2 linked regions of the Caballeronia sp. TF1N1 genome follow. The protein of the gene in region 1 interacts with the protein of each later gene in a pairwise test. Links are inferred from orthologs where the notes say so. Each region holds a gene or a part of one and is shown in the gene's direction. Other genes may lie near its edges.

Region 1 (6,212 bases):
CTGCATGCCTTATCGACGAGTTGAACGAATGCTCAATCTAGCGATAAGGAACGCGCGCCGCCATTAGCCGAATGGACGAGTGTTCACGCGCGTTCGCACGGGGCACACTGCCCGAGGGCAAAAGATCGACTGGGGGAAAGATGCTCGGTACAGACGCGCAATCAGCGCTTGCGGGAAGTGGTCTTTTTGGGCGCGGCGCGGCGGAATTCCTCGAGCACGTCCTCGAACTCGGACACGTCTTCGAAACGCTTGTAGACCGACGCGAACCGTACATAAGCGATGGTGTCGAGCTGCCGCAACTCGTTCATCACGAGTTCGCCGAGACGTTCGCTCTGCACTTCGCGCTCGCCGCTGCCAAGCAATTGATATTCGATGCGCGCGACGGCTGCCTCGATGGCGTCCGCCGCAACCGGCCGCTTGCGCAGCGCCAGCTTCATGCTCGCGACGAGCTTGCGGCGATCGAACTCGGTGCGGCTGCCGTCTTTCTTCACGACCGACGGCAGCGCCAGTTCGACGCGCTCATACGTGGTGAAACGCTTGTCGCAGGATGGACAGCGTCGCCGCCGCCGGATGGCTGCGCCGTCCTCCGACACGCGAGAATCCACGACCTGGGTGTCTTCGTGTCGGCAGAAGGGGCAGCGCATCGGGGCTTGGTTCCTGGCTCGGTTCGAATATCAGCGATAGACCGGGAAACGCTTGGTCAACTCGGTCACTTGTGCGCGCACGCGCTCGAGGTTCGCCTGGTCTTCCGGTGCGTCGAGCACGTCCGCGATCAAATTGCCAACCTGCTCCGCTTCCTTCACGCCGAAACCGCGCGTGGTCATGGCGGGCGAACCGAGACGCACGCCGCTCGTGACGAACGGCTTTTCCGGATCGTTCGGAATGGCGTTCTTGTTGACCGTGATGTGCGCGGCGCCGAGCGCGGCTTCGGCCGCCTTGCCGGTGATCTTCTTTGCGCGCAGATCGACCAGCATGACGTGGCTTTCCGTGCGGCCCGAGACGATACGCAGACCGCGCTTGACGAGCGTTTCGGCCAGCACGCGCGCGTTATCGACCACTTGCTGCTGGTACGTCTTGAACTCCGGCGTCAGCGCTTCCTTGAACGCGACGGCCTTCGCCGCGATCACGTGCATGAGCGGACCGCCCTGAATGCCCGGGAAAATGGCCGAGTTGATCTGCTTCTCGAATTCAGCCTTCATGAGGATCACGCCGCCGCGCGGGCCGCGCAGGCTCTTGTGCGTGGTCGTGGTCACGAAGTCCGCGTGCGGAACGGGATTCGGATAGACGCCTGCCGCGACGAGCCCCGCGTAATGCGCCATGTCGACCATGAAGTAAGCGCCGACACTCTTCGCGATTTGCGACAGGCGCTCGAAGTCGATACGCAGCGCGAACGCCGACGCGCCCGCGACGATCAGCTTCGGCTTGTGCTCCTTGGCGAGCGCTTCGGTCTTTTCGTAGTCGATGTCTTCGGCTTCGTTCAGGCCGTAGCTCACGACGTTGAACCACTTGCCCGACATGTTGACGGGCGAACCGTGCGTCAGGTGGCCGCCTTCGGCGAGGCTCATGCCCATGATCGTGTCGCCCGGCTTCAGCACGGCGAAGAACACGCCCTGGTTGGCCTGCGAACCGGAGTTCGGCTGCACGTTCGCGGCTTCGGCGCCGAACAGTTGCTTGACGCGGTCGATTGCCAGTTGCTCGATGATATCCACGTATTCGCAACCGCCGTAGTAGCGCTTGCCGGGATAGCCTTCGGCGTATTTGTTGGTGAGTTGCGAGCCTTGCGCGGCCATGACGGCCGGGCTCGTGTAGTTTTCCGAGGCGATCAACTCGATGTGATCTTCCTGACGGCGATTTTCCTGCTCGATCGCCTTGAGCAGTTCGGGATCGACCTTGGCGAGGGTACTTTCGGCTCTGTCAAACATACGTTTTCCGTGAGATCAAAACAGGTTGACCGGATCGCGCGTGACGATGCGTTCGAAGCACGAACGCAAAACGCAAGGAAGACGCAGGACGCCAGACGGGTCCACACGCGACGGATGAGGGAAGAATCCGGGTTCGCGGAACGGACAGCCACCGGCAACGCAGCGACGGCGCGCGGATCTCAGCTGCCCAGGCGAACGGCAAAACGACACTCCGCGCTTCCTAGTGGGTCGTTCCACCTTGAATCCGAAGATTCTATCGCCAGTCACGCGGGGTTTGAGCGTTGTAGTGTAATGGTGCGGCCGGGTTTAGGCAACTTGGCGAGCGTCTGCGAAACGCGTAAAACGCACGATCGTTCTGGTTTGCAGTTGCTTGCCGCATCGCATCATTGGAAGTACTCTGTGCGCCGTTGCCGGTCGTGTGTCCGCGCGCGCTCCGGTACAGCCCAACCCCCACTTTCCGGAGCCCGCTCATGATCGTATTCGTCACCGGCGCCTCTGCCGGCTTCGGCGCAGCCATTGCCCGCACATTCGTCAAGGGCGGCCATCGCGTCGTCGCGGCCGCGCGCCGTAGAGACCGGCTCGCCGCGCTATCGAAGGAACTCGGCGACTCGCTCTTGCCAGTCGAACTCGACGTGCGCGACAGCAACGCCATCAAGAGCGCCATCGCCTCGCTGCCCGAATCGTTCGCCCAGATCGACGTGCTGGTCAATAACGCGGGCCTCGCGCTCGGCCTCGAACCGGCACAACGCGCGAATCTCGACGACTGGAAGAACATGATCGACACCAACTGCATGGGACTCGTCGATGTCACGCATGCCGTCCTTCCCGGCATGGTGGCGCGCAATCGCGGTCACGTGTTCAACCTCGGTTCGGTCGCGGCGTCGTACCCGTATCCGGGCGGCAACGTGTACGGCGCGACCAAGGCGTTCGTGCGGCAATTCAGCCTGAACCTGCGCGCCGACCTTGCCGGAACCGCGTTGCGCGTGACGGATATCGAGCCGGGCCTGTGCGGCGGCACCGAGTTCTCCAACGTGCGCTTCAAGGGCGACGACGACAAGGCCAGCGCCGTCTACAAAGACGTGCAGCCGCTAACCGCCGAGGATATCGCCGACGCCATCTACTGGATTGCGACGCGCCCCGCGCACGTGAATATCAACGCGATCGAACTCATGCCCGTGGCCCAAACCTTCGGACCGTTGCAAATACACCGCGGCTCGTAAGAGGAATCGACTGTATTTGGTGGCCCAACTTCCGCTTCCGGTAAAATGCCGCGGATGTTTATTTGTCAAAAAGCGAGCCGGAGCGGGTCCAAAAGCCTCCGCGCGAGCGGGGCGGCGCAAAGGTGAGTGATTCGTTGAATTTCGAATGGCCGATTCGGGTGTACTACGAGGACACCGACGCGGGCGGCATTGTCTTCTACGCGAACTACCTGAAGTTCTTCGAGCGTGCGCGCACCGAATGGCTGCGCGCGTGCGGTATCGACCAGCAGCGGCTGGCCGAATCGGCCGGCATCGTGTTCGTCGTGAGAAGAACATCCGTCGATTATTCGGCTCCCGCGCGCCTGGACGACTCCATTCGCATCGTGAGCCGTATCGCGCGGCTCGGGCGCGCATCGGTGGATTTTCATCAGGAAGCGTGGCGTGACGCGGTTCTTCTTGCAAGCGGCGATATTCGCGTCGCTTCGGTGGATCGCGCAACGATTCGCCCTGCCGGTATTCCCGAACGAGTTCTCGAAGGATTGAGGCGCGGTCCTCATGCCGGGCAGGTCGTGCTTGCCGCGGACGAGCATCGCGCGCACCCGGTTTGAACGCTTCACGGGCAAGAGCCGGCCACGAGGCGGCTTTCGTTTTATTGATGTCGCGGTCACGAAAGCCTGACGCGCCTTTGACCGGAAGCCCCTTTTCCGGACGTAAATAGCAGCTAATAGCAGGTGGAAGCAGCGGACTTTTATGAACAACACACAAGACTTGTCGATCGTATCTCTCGTCATTCATGCGAGCCTGCTCGCGCAGGCCGTCATGGCCCTGCTGCTTCTGCTCTCGCTGCTGTCGTGGACTTTCATCTTCCGCAAGTGGTTCGCCATTCGGCGCGCGCGCGCGCAAACCGAGCGTTTCGAACGCGATTTCTGGTCCGGAGGCGACCTGCAGGCGCTGTATCAAAGCGCGGCGAACAACCGTCACACCATCGGCGCGCTCGAGCGTATCTTCGAATCGGGCATGCGCGAGTTCTTGAAGGGCAAGGAGCGTCGCATCACCGATCCGGGCGCGATTCTCGACGGTTCGCGCCGCGCCATGCGGGCTGCCTTTCAGCGTGAAATGGACGTGCTCGAAGCGAATCTCGCGTTTCTTGCATCGGTCGGCTCGGTCAGTCCGTATATCGGTTTGTTCGGCACGGTCTGGGGCATCATGAATTCGTTCCGCGGCCTCGCAAACGTACAGCAGGCAACGCTCGCCAACGTGGCGCCCGGCATTGCCGAAGCGCTCGTCGCGACCGCGATCGGCCTCTTCGCCGCGATTCCCGCCGTGGTCGCTTACAACCGCTACGCTCACGATATCGACCGCCTGGCGATCCGCTTCGAGACCTTCATCGAAGAGTTCTCGAACATCTTGCAGCGTCAGGCGCACTAAGGAGTCACGATGGCAGGCTCGTCCCGTTCCAGCATGCGCGGCAGTTCGCGCCGCGCCATGGCCGACATCAATGTCGTGCCGTATATCGACGTGATGCTCGTGTTGCTCGTCATCTTCATGGTGACGGCGCCGCTCGTGTCGCCTTCGATCATCAACTTGCCGACCGTCGGCAACGCGCAGCCACAGGAACAGCAGCCGCCGCTCGTCATCAACATCAAGGCCGACGGCAGCATGAACGTGCGCTACAAGGAAGAAGGCGGCGCGACGCAAGAGCAGAGAATGACCAAGGACGACCTGAACACGTTCGTACTCAATCGTCAGGAGTCGCATCCGGATCAACCCGTCGTCATCGCGGCGGACAAGACCGTGAAGTATGAAGTCGTCATGAACGTGATGTCCGATATGAAGGCGCGCGGCGTGAAGCGCGTCGGATTGCTCGTCAAATCGCAATGACCCTTTTGCAGAACCGGCAGACGCGCGGCTCATCAGCGCGACCCATCCGCCCGCCGCGCGAACGCGGTACGGGCCGCGCTTTCGCGCTCGCCGCCGTCATGCACTTGCTGCTTGGCTGGCTGCTGTATCACGGCATCAACTGGCAGAACAACACCCCCGCCGGAGCCGAGGCGGAACTGTGGACCGAGATTCCCGACACGCCTGCTCCCACGCCGCGCGTCGCGCCCCCGCCGCCCGTGGCCGTGAAGCCGCAGCCTGCGCCGCCGCCCGCGAAGGACGAGGACGCCGACATCGCGCTGCAGGAAAAGAAGCGTAAGCAGGAAGCCGCCGCACGCGATGCACAATTGGCCGAGCAGCGCCGCCAGCAGGAATTGGCGCAGCAGGAAGCCGAAGCGAAGCGCCAGCAGCAAGTCGCCGCTCAAGCCGCCGCGGCGGCCGCCGCGCAGAAGGCCATGCAGGACAAGCAGAAGCAGATCGAACAACAACGTCAGGCCGACCTGCAAAAGCAACAACAAGCGAAGCTGCAACAGGACAAGGCGCGTCAGCAGCAACAAGCCGAAGCGCAAAAGGCCGAGCAGCTTCAGGAACAGAAGGAAGCCAAGGCGAAAACCGATGCCGAAGCCAAGGCAAAGGCCGATGCGCAAGCCAAGGCCAAGGCCGCGGCGCAGGCAAAAGCCAAGGCGGATGCGGAAGCGAAGGCGAAGGTCGATGCCGAACGCAAGTCGCGCCTCGCGCAGCTGCAAGGGCAGCTCGGCGGCGGCACGAATTCGAGCGGCGAAGGGCTGGCCAAGGGTGGCACCGGCAAGGGCGCGGGCGGCAACGCGGCGTCGGCGGGTTATGCCGAGAAGGTGCAGCGTCGCGTGCGGCCGAATATCATCTGGTCGGGCGAAACGTCCGGGCTGGAAACGGTCGTGTCGGTGCGCTGCGCGCCTTCGGGCACGCTGCTTTCGGCGACCATTACGCGGTCGAGCGGCAACGAGCAGTGGGACGCTGCCGCGTTGCGCGCGGTGCAGCGCTCCGATCCCATGCCGAAGGACATCAACGACCAGGCGCCAGGGTCATTTACGATCACGCTGCGCCCGGCTGGCAGTTGATTGCGCGGGACCACTGCAAAGCGTGAGACCGTTGCCGCACGGGAACGAATTGTGCAATCGGGGGTCTGTTTCTGCAGTCTCGGGTAACTTGAAAACGCATTTTTCTGGAACGAATA
Region 2 (5,299 bases), 310 kb from region 1 along the record:
CGATCAAGCGCGCGGGCGAACTGCTGCGTGCGAGCACGCTCAACTTCTACGGCAACGTGGAAGGCAACGACATCTATAAAGGCACGACCGATGTCGTGGTTTGCGACGGCTTCGTCGGCAATGTCGCGTTGAAGACTTCCGAAGGTCTCGCGAAAATGCTTGCCGACATCATCAAGGAAGAGTTCAGCCGCAACCTGCCGAGCAAGCTGATGGCGCTCGTGGCGCTGCCCGTTCTCAAGCGTTTCAAGAAGCGCGTCGATCCCGCGCAATATAACGGCGCCGCCTTGCTGGGATTGCGCGGCCTCGTGATCAAGAGCCACGGATCGGCCGAAGCCTTCGGGTTTGAGTGGGCCATCAAACGCGGGTATGATGCCGTCAAAAATGGTGTGCTCGAACGTCTCGTGCGCGCAATGGAGGAGAATGCGCCTGCCGCGCGCGAAGGCGCCGCGAGCACTTCCGCCACCGATGCCGCAAGCGGCGTCGCGACGGAACTGAACCCGCAGCCGAACTCGCGTCCGAATCCGCCGGACGCCTCGGGGACTGCGCTACACTCGAAGGCATAATGGCTCAATCCAATCTTTACGCTCGAGTGCTCGGCACAGGCAGCTATCTGCCGGCCGAGCGCGTTACGAATCAGGCATTGGCGGACCGTCTCGCTAAAGAAGGCGTCGAGACGAGCGACGAATGGATCGTCGCGCGAACCGGCATTCACGCACGGCACTTTGCGGCTCCTGATCAAACCACGAGCGATCTCGCGCTGGTCGCATCGCAACGAGCCATCGAGGCGGCGGGCATCGACCCGCAATCCATCGATCTCATTATCGTGGCAACCTCCACGCCGGACTTCGTGTTTCCGAGCACGGCGTGTCTCTTGCAGAACAAGCTCGGCATCAAGAACAACGGCGCGGCGTTCGACGTGCAGGCCGTCTGTTCCGGTTTCGCTTATGGCGTCGCGACGGCGGACAGTTTCATTCGCAGCGGTCTGAATCGCACGGCGCTCGTCGTCGGCGCGGAAACGTTCTCGCGCATTCTCGACTTCAAGGACCGCACGACCTGCGTGCTGTTCGGCGACGGCGCGGGCGCGGTCGTGCTGCAGGCGTCCGAGGAAGCGGGCGTGCTGTCGAGCGCGCTGCATGCGGACGGCAGCTATTCCGACATTCTCTGCACGCCGGGCAACGTGAACGGCGGTGTGATTTCCGGCAGCGCGTTCCTGCACATGGATGGCCAGGCGGTGTTCAAGCTCGCCGTCAACGTGCTCGAAAAAGTGGCTATCGAAGCGCTTGAGAAAGCGAAGCTCACGCCGAACGACATCGACTGGCTGATCCCCCATCAAGCCAATATCCGCATCATGCAGAGCACTTGCCGCAAGCTGCATCTGCCGCAGGAGCGCATGGTCGTGACGGTGGGCGAGCATGGCAATACGTCGGCGGCGTCGATTCCGCTCGCGCTCGATGTCGCCGTGCGCGACGGGCGTATTAAGCGTGGCCAGAACGTGCTGATCGAAGGCGTGGGCGGCGGCTTCACGTGGGGCGCGTCGGTCTTCCGCTATTGATCGCTCAAGCCACTCGCTTTCTTCCTCAATCTTCTCGATCCCCATCAATCTGAATTCGATCCGCTGAAAAGGCCGCCGCGGCCACACCATGCGCGCGCGGCGCAAGCACAGCCGGCGTCGGCCATTTGCCGGCCGGCGCAGAGAGGCGGATCGTTCCAATCCAACGAGGACGATATGAAATTTGCGTTCGTTTTCCCCGGCCAAGGTTCGCAGTCGATCGGCATGCTCAACGCATTCGCCGATCACGCCGTCGTGCGCAACACCGTGCAGCAGGCATCCGATGCGCTCGGCCAGGATCTCGGCAAGCTGATCGCCGAAGGTCCGGCCGAAGAGCTGAATCTCACGACCAACACACAGCCCGTCATGCTGACGGCGGCTTATGCCATTTACCGCGTGTGGGAAGCACAAACCGGTCTGAAGCCGGCGATCGTTGCAGGCCATAGCCTCGGCGAATACACCGCGCTCGTCGCGGCCGGCGCGCTGGCTTTCGCGGATGCCGTGCCGCTCGTGCGATTCCGCGCGCAAGCAATGCAGAGCGCGGTTCCGGTGGGCGTCGGCGGCATGGCCGCGATCCTGGGTCTCGACGACGACACCGTGCGCGCCGTATGCGCCGAAGCGTCGTCGGCGGGCGTGGTCGAAGCCGTCAACTTCAACGCGCCGGCGCAAGTCGTGATCGCGGGCTCCAAGGCGGCCGTCGAAAAGGCATGCGAAATCGCAAAGGCGAAGGGCGCGAAGCGCGCGCTGCCGCTGCCGGTTTCCGCGCCGTTTCATTCGTCGCTGCTGAAGCCCGCTTCGGACCAGTTGCGCGATTACCTCGCGAAGGTCGACATCGAGGCGCCGCGGATTCCGCTGATCAATAACATCGACGTGGCAAACGTCTCCGATCCCGCCGCTATCAAGGACGCGCTCGTGCGTCAGGCAGCAGGCCCGGTGCGCTGGGTCGAATGCGTGCAGGCGATTGCGCGCGAAGGCGTCACGCACGTGATTGAATGCGGTCCGGGCAAGGTGCTCGCGGGTCTCACGAAGCGGATCGACGGCAACCTCGTCGGCGGATCGATTTTCGATCCGGCATCGCTCGAAGAAACGCGCAAACTGATCGCTGCATAGTCGGAGTGGAACAATGAATCTGGACAATCAGGTAGCTATCGTCACGGGCGCGTCGCGCGGCATTGGCCGGGCAATCGCGCTGGAACTCGCGCGGCAGGGCGCGACGGTCATCGGCACGGCGACGAGCGAAAGCGGCGCGGCCGGCATTGGCGAAGCGTTGCAGCAAGCGGGCGGCAAGGGTCGCGGCGCGGTGCTCGACGTCAACGACGCAGCCGCCGCGGACTCGTTCATCGAGTCCACGGTCAAGGAGTTCGGTGGCCTGAACATTCTCGTGAACAACGCGGGCATCACCAAAGATCAGCTTGCCATGCGCATGAAAGACGACGAATTCGACGCCGTCATCGACACCAATCTGCGCGCCGTGTTTCGTCTATCACGCGCCGTCCTGCGCCCGATGATGAAGGCGCGTGGCGGGCGCATCATCAACATCACGTCGGTGGTCGGCTCGTCGGGCAATCCCGGCCAGGCCAACTATGCGGCGGCGAAGGCGGGCGTGGCGGGCATGACGCGGGCGCTCGCACGCGAGATCGGCAGCCGCGGCATTACGGTGAACTGCATCGCGCCGGGTTTCATCGATACCGACATGACCAAGGTTTTGCCCGAAGAGCAGCGCACCGCGCTCACCGCGCAGATACCACTTGGCCGACTGGGCAGCCCGGAAGATATCGCGCATGCTGTGTCGTTCCTGGCGTCGCCGTTCGCTGGATACATCACCGGCACGACCTTGCACGTGAACGGCGGCATGTACATGTAAAGCTGTAAAGGCGAGGAAAGGGCGCAATAGGCATTTCGCCGTTTTTCGCTTAATATCCGCGCCGAGACGGGCGCGCAAAATGCTCAAGGCATGGCGCGCACCGCCGGACTCGGTGGCAGAAAAAATCGCTGTGAAGCCCGGCAAGCCCTCTTGTAGGAGCGCGTCGGGCAGCGCAGCATGGAACTGACGCGCCGTATTTTGCGGGTCCAAACCTGATAAAATGCGCGCACTCGTATTTTTGAACTTTTTATCCCTCGGAGGGCTGCATGGACAATATCGAACAGCGCGTGAAGAAGATCGTCGCCGAACAACTTGGCGTGGCCGAAGCTGAAATCAAGAACGAAGCTTCGTTCGTCAACGATCTCGGCGCTGACTCGCTCGATACCGTCGAACTGGTGATGGCACTGGAAGACGAGTTCGGCATGGAAATTCCCGATGAAGAGGCAGAAAAGATCACCACGGTTCAGCAAGCAATCGACTACGCTCGCGCCAACGTCAAGGCCTAAGGCCGGACGCGCCAGCGACTCATCGCTCATCGAGCCAGATGTTTTGTCGCTGCTCAGACCGATTTAACAGCCACAGGGCACACAGGGCGGTTTCCTGTGGCCGCTGTGGCTTTTGTTTTTCGTCATTCTATGGATAAGGGGTTATCGTGAGCCGTCGTCGAGTTGTTGTTACAGGCCTTGGGCTCGTTTCGCCTGTCGGCAATACCGTTGCCGACGGCTGGGCGAATCTGGTCGCGGGCAAGTCGGGCATCGCCAACATCACCAAGTTCGATGCCACGAACTTCTCCACGCGTTTCGCGGGCGAAGTGAAGGGGTTCAACATCGAAGACTACATGCCCGCCAAAGAAGCGCGCCACATGGATACCTTCATCCATTACGGCTTTGCGGCCGGCGTGCAGGCCATGCAGGACAGCGGCCTCGAAATCACCGAGGAAAACGCGGAGCGCGTGGGCGTGGTGGTGGGTTCGGGCATCGGCGGCTTGCCGATGATCGAAGTCACCCAAACCGAGCTGCTCAATCGCGGTCCGCGCCGTATTTCGCCGTTCTTCGTGCCGGCGTCGATCATCAACATGATCTCCGGTCATCTGTCCATCCGCTTCGGTCTCAAGGGTCCGAATCTGGCCATCGTCACGGCTTGCACGACCGGTTTGCACTGCATCGGCGAAGCATCGCGGTTGATCGAATACGGCGACGCGGACGTGATGATCGCGGGCGGCGCGGAAGCCACGGTTTCTCCGCTCGGTATCGGCGGCTTTGCGGCGGCGCGCGCGCTCTCGCAGCGTAACGACGACCCCGCCACGGCCAGCCGTCCGTGGGACACCGACCGCGACGGCTTCGTGCTTGGCGAAGGCGCGGGCGTGATGGTGCTCGAAGAGTACGAGCACGCGAAGGCGCGCGGCGCGAAGATCTATGCGGAAGTGCTCGGCTACGGCATGAGCGGCGACGCATATCACATGACCGCGCCGCCCGAAGACGGCGACGGCGGCCGTCGCGCCATGGTCAACGCGTTGAAGAACGCGAAGGTCAATGTCGACGAAGTGAACTACGTGAACGCGCACGGCACGTCCACGCCGCTCGGCGATATCGCGGAAACCACGGGCATCAAGCGCGCGCTCGGCGATCACGCGAGGAGCGTCGTCGTCAATTCCACCAAGTCGATGACCGGCCACTTGCTGGGCGGCGCGGGCGGGCTGGAGTCGGTCTTCACCGTGCTCGCGATCCATAACCAGATTTCGCCGCCGACCATCAACATCTTCAACCAGGACCCGCAGTGCGACCTGGACTACTGTGCGAACACCGCGCGGGAAATGAAGATCGACGTCGCGGTGAAAAATTCGTTCGGCTTCGGCGGAACGAACGGTTCGCTCGTCTTCAAGCGTC

The links. The genes of interacting proteins can lie anywhere in the genome.
Region 2: the proteins of ybgC (region 1) and acpP interact in binary tests that used the Escherichia coli proteins (3 or more experiments, as listed by UniProt). The link is inferred for Caballeronia sp. TF1N1 from one-to-one orthologs.

The regions. Positions count from the first base shown.
Region 1 is NZ_CP084626.1:2,365,635-2,371,846, forward strand. What follows is about bases 2,232-5,002. They hold ybgC (tol-pal system-associated acyl-CoA thioesterase), read left to right. Parts: upstream 2,232-3,276; coding sequence 3,277-3,729; downstream 3,730-5,002. Other genes in these bases: LDZ28_RS11010 (SDR family NAD(P)-dependent oxidoreductase), read left to right, coding at 2,393-3,142; tolQ (protein TolQ), read left to right, coding at 3,872-4,549; tolR (protein TolR), read left to right, coding at 4,559-5,002; tolA (cell envelope integrity protein TolA), read left to right, coding at 4,999-5,002. In the rest of the region: LDZ28_RS10995 (GspH/FimT family pseudopilin), read right to left, coding at 1-6; transcriptional regulator NrdR, read right to left, coding at 162-644; glyA (serine hydroxymethyltransferase), read right to left, coding at 675-1,922; more of tolA, read left to right, coding at 5,003-6,096.
Region 2 is NZ_CP084626.1:2,061,103-2,066,401, reverse strand. What follows is about bases 2,471-5,299. They hold acpP (acyl carrier protein), read left to right. Parts: upstream 2,471-3,679; coding sequence 3,680-3,919; downstream 3,920-5,299. Other genes in these bases: fabF (beta-ketoacyl-ACP synthase II), read left to right, coding at 4,066-5,299; fabG (3-oxoacyl-ACP reductase FabG), read left to right, coding at 2,673-3,413; fabD (ACP S-malonyltransferase), read left to right, coding at 2,471-2,659. Outside these bases: phosphate acyltransferase PlsX, read left to right, coding at 1-563; LDZ28_RS09580 (beta-ketoacyl-ACP synthase III), read left to right, coding at 563-1,552; more of fabD, read left to right, coding at 1,727-2,470. UniProt on the Escherichia coli protein: Carrier of the growing fatty acid chain in fatty acid biosynthesis.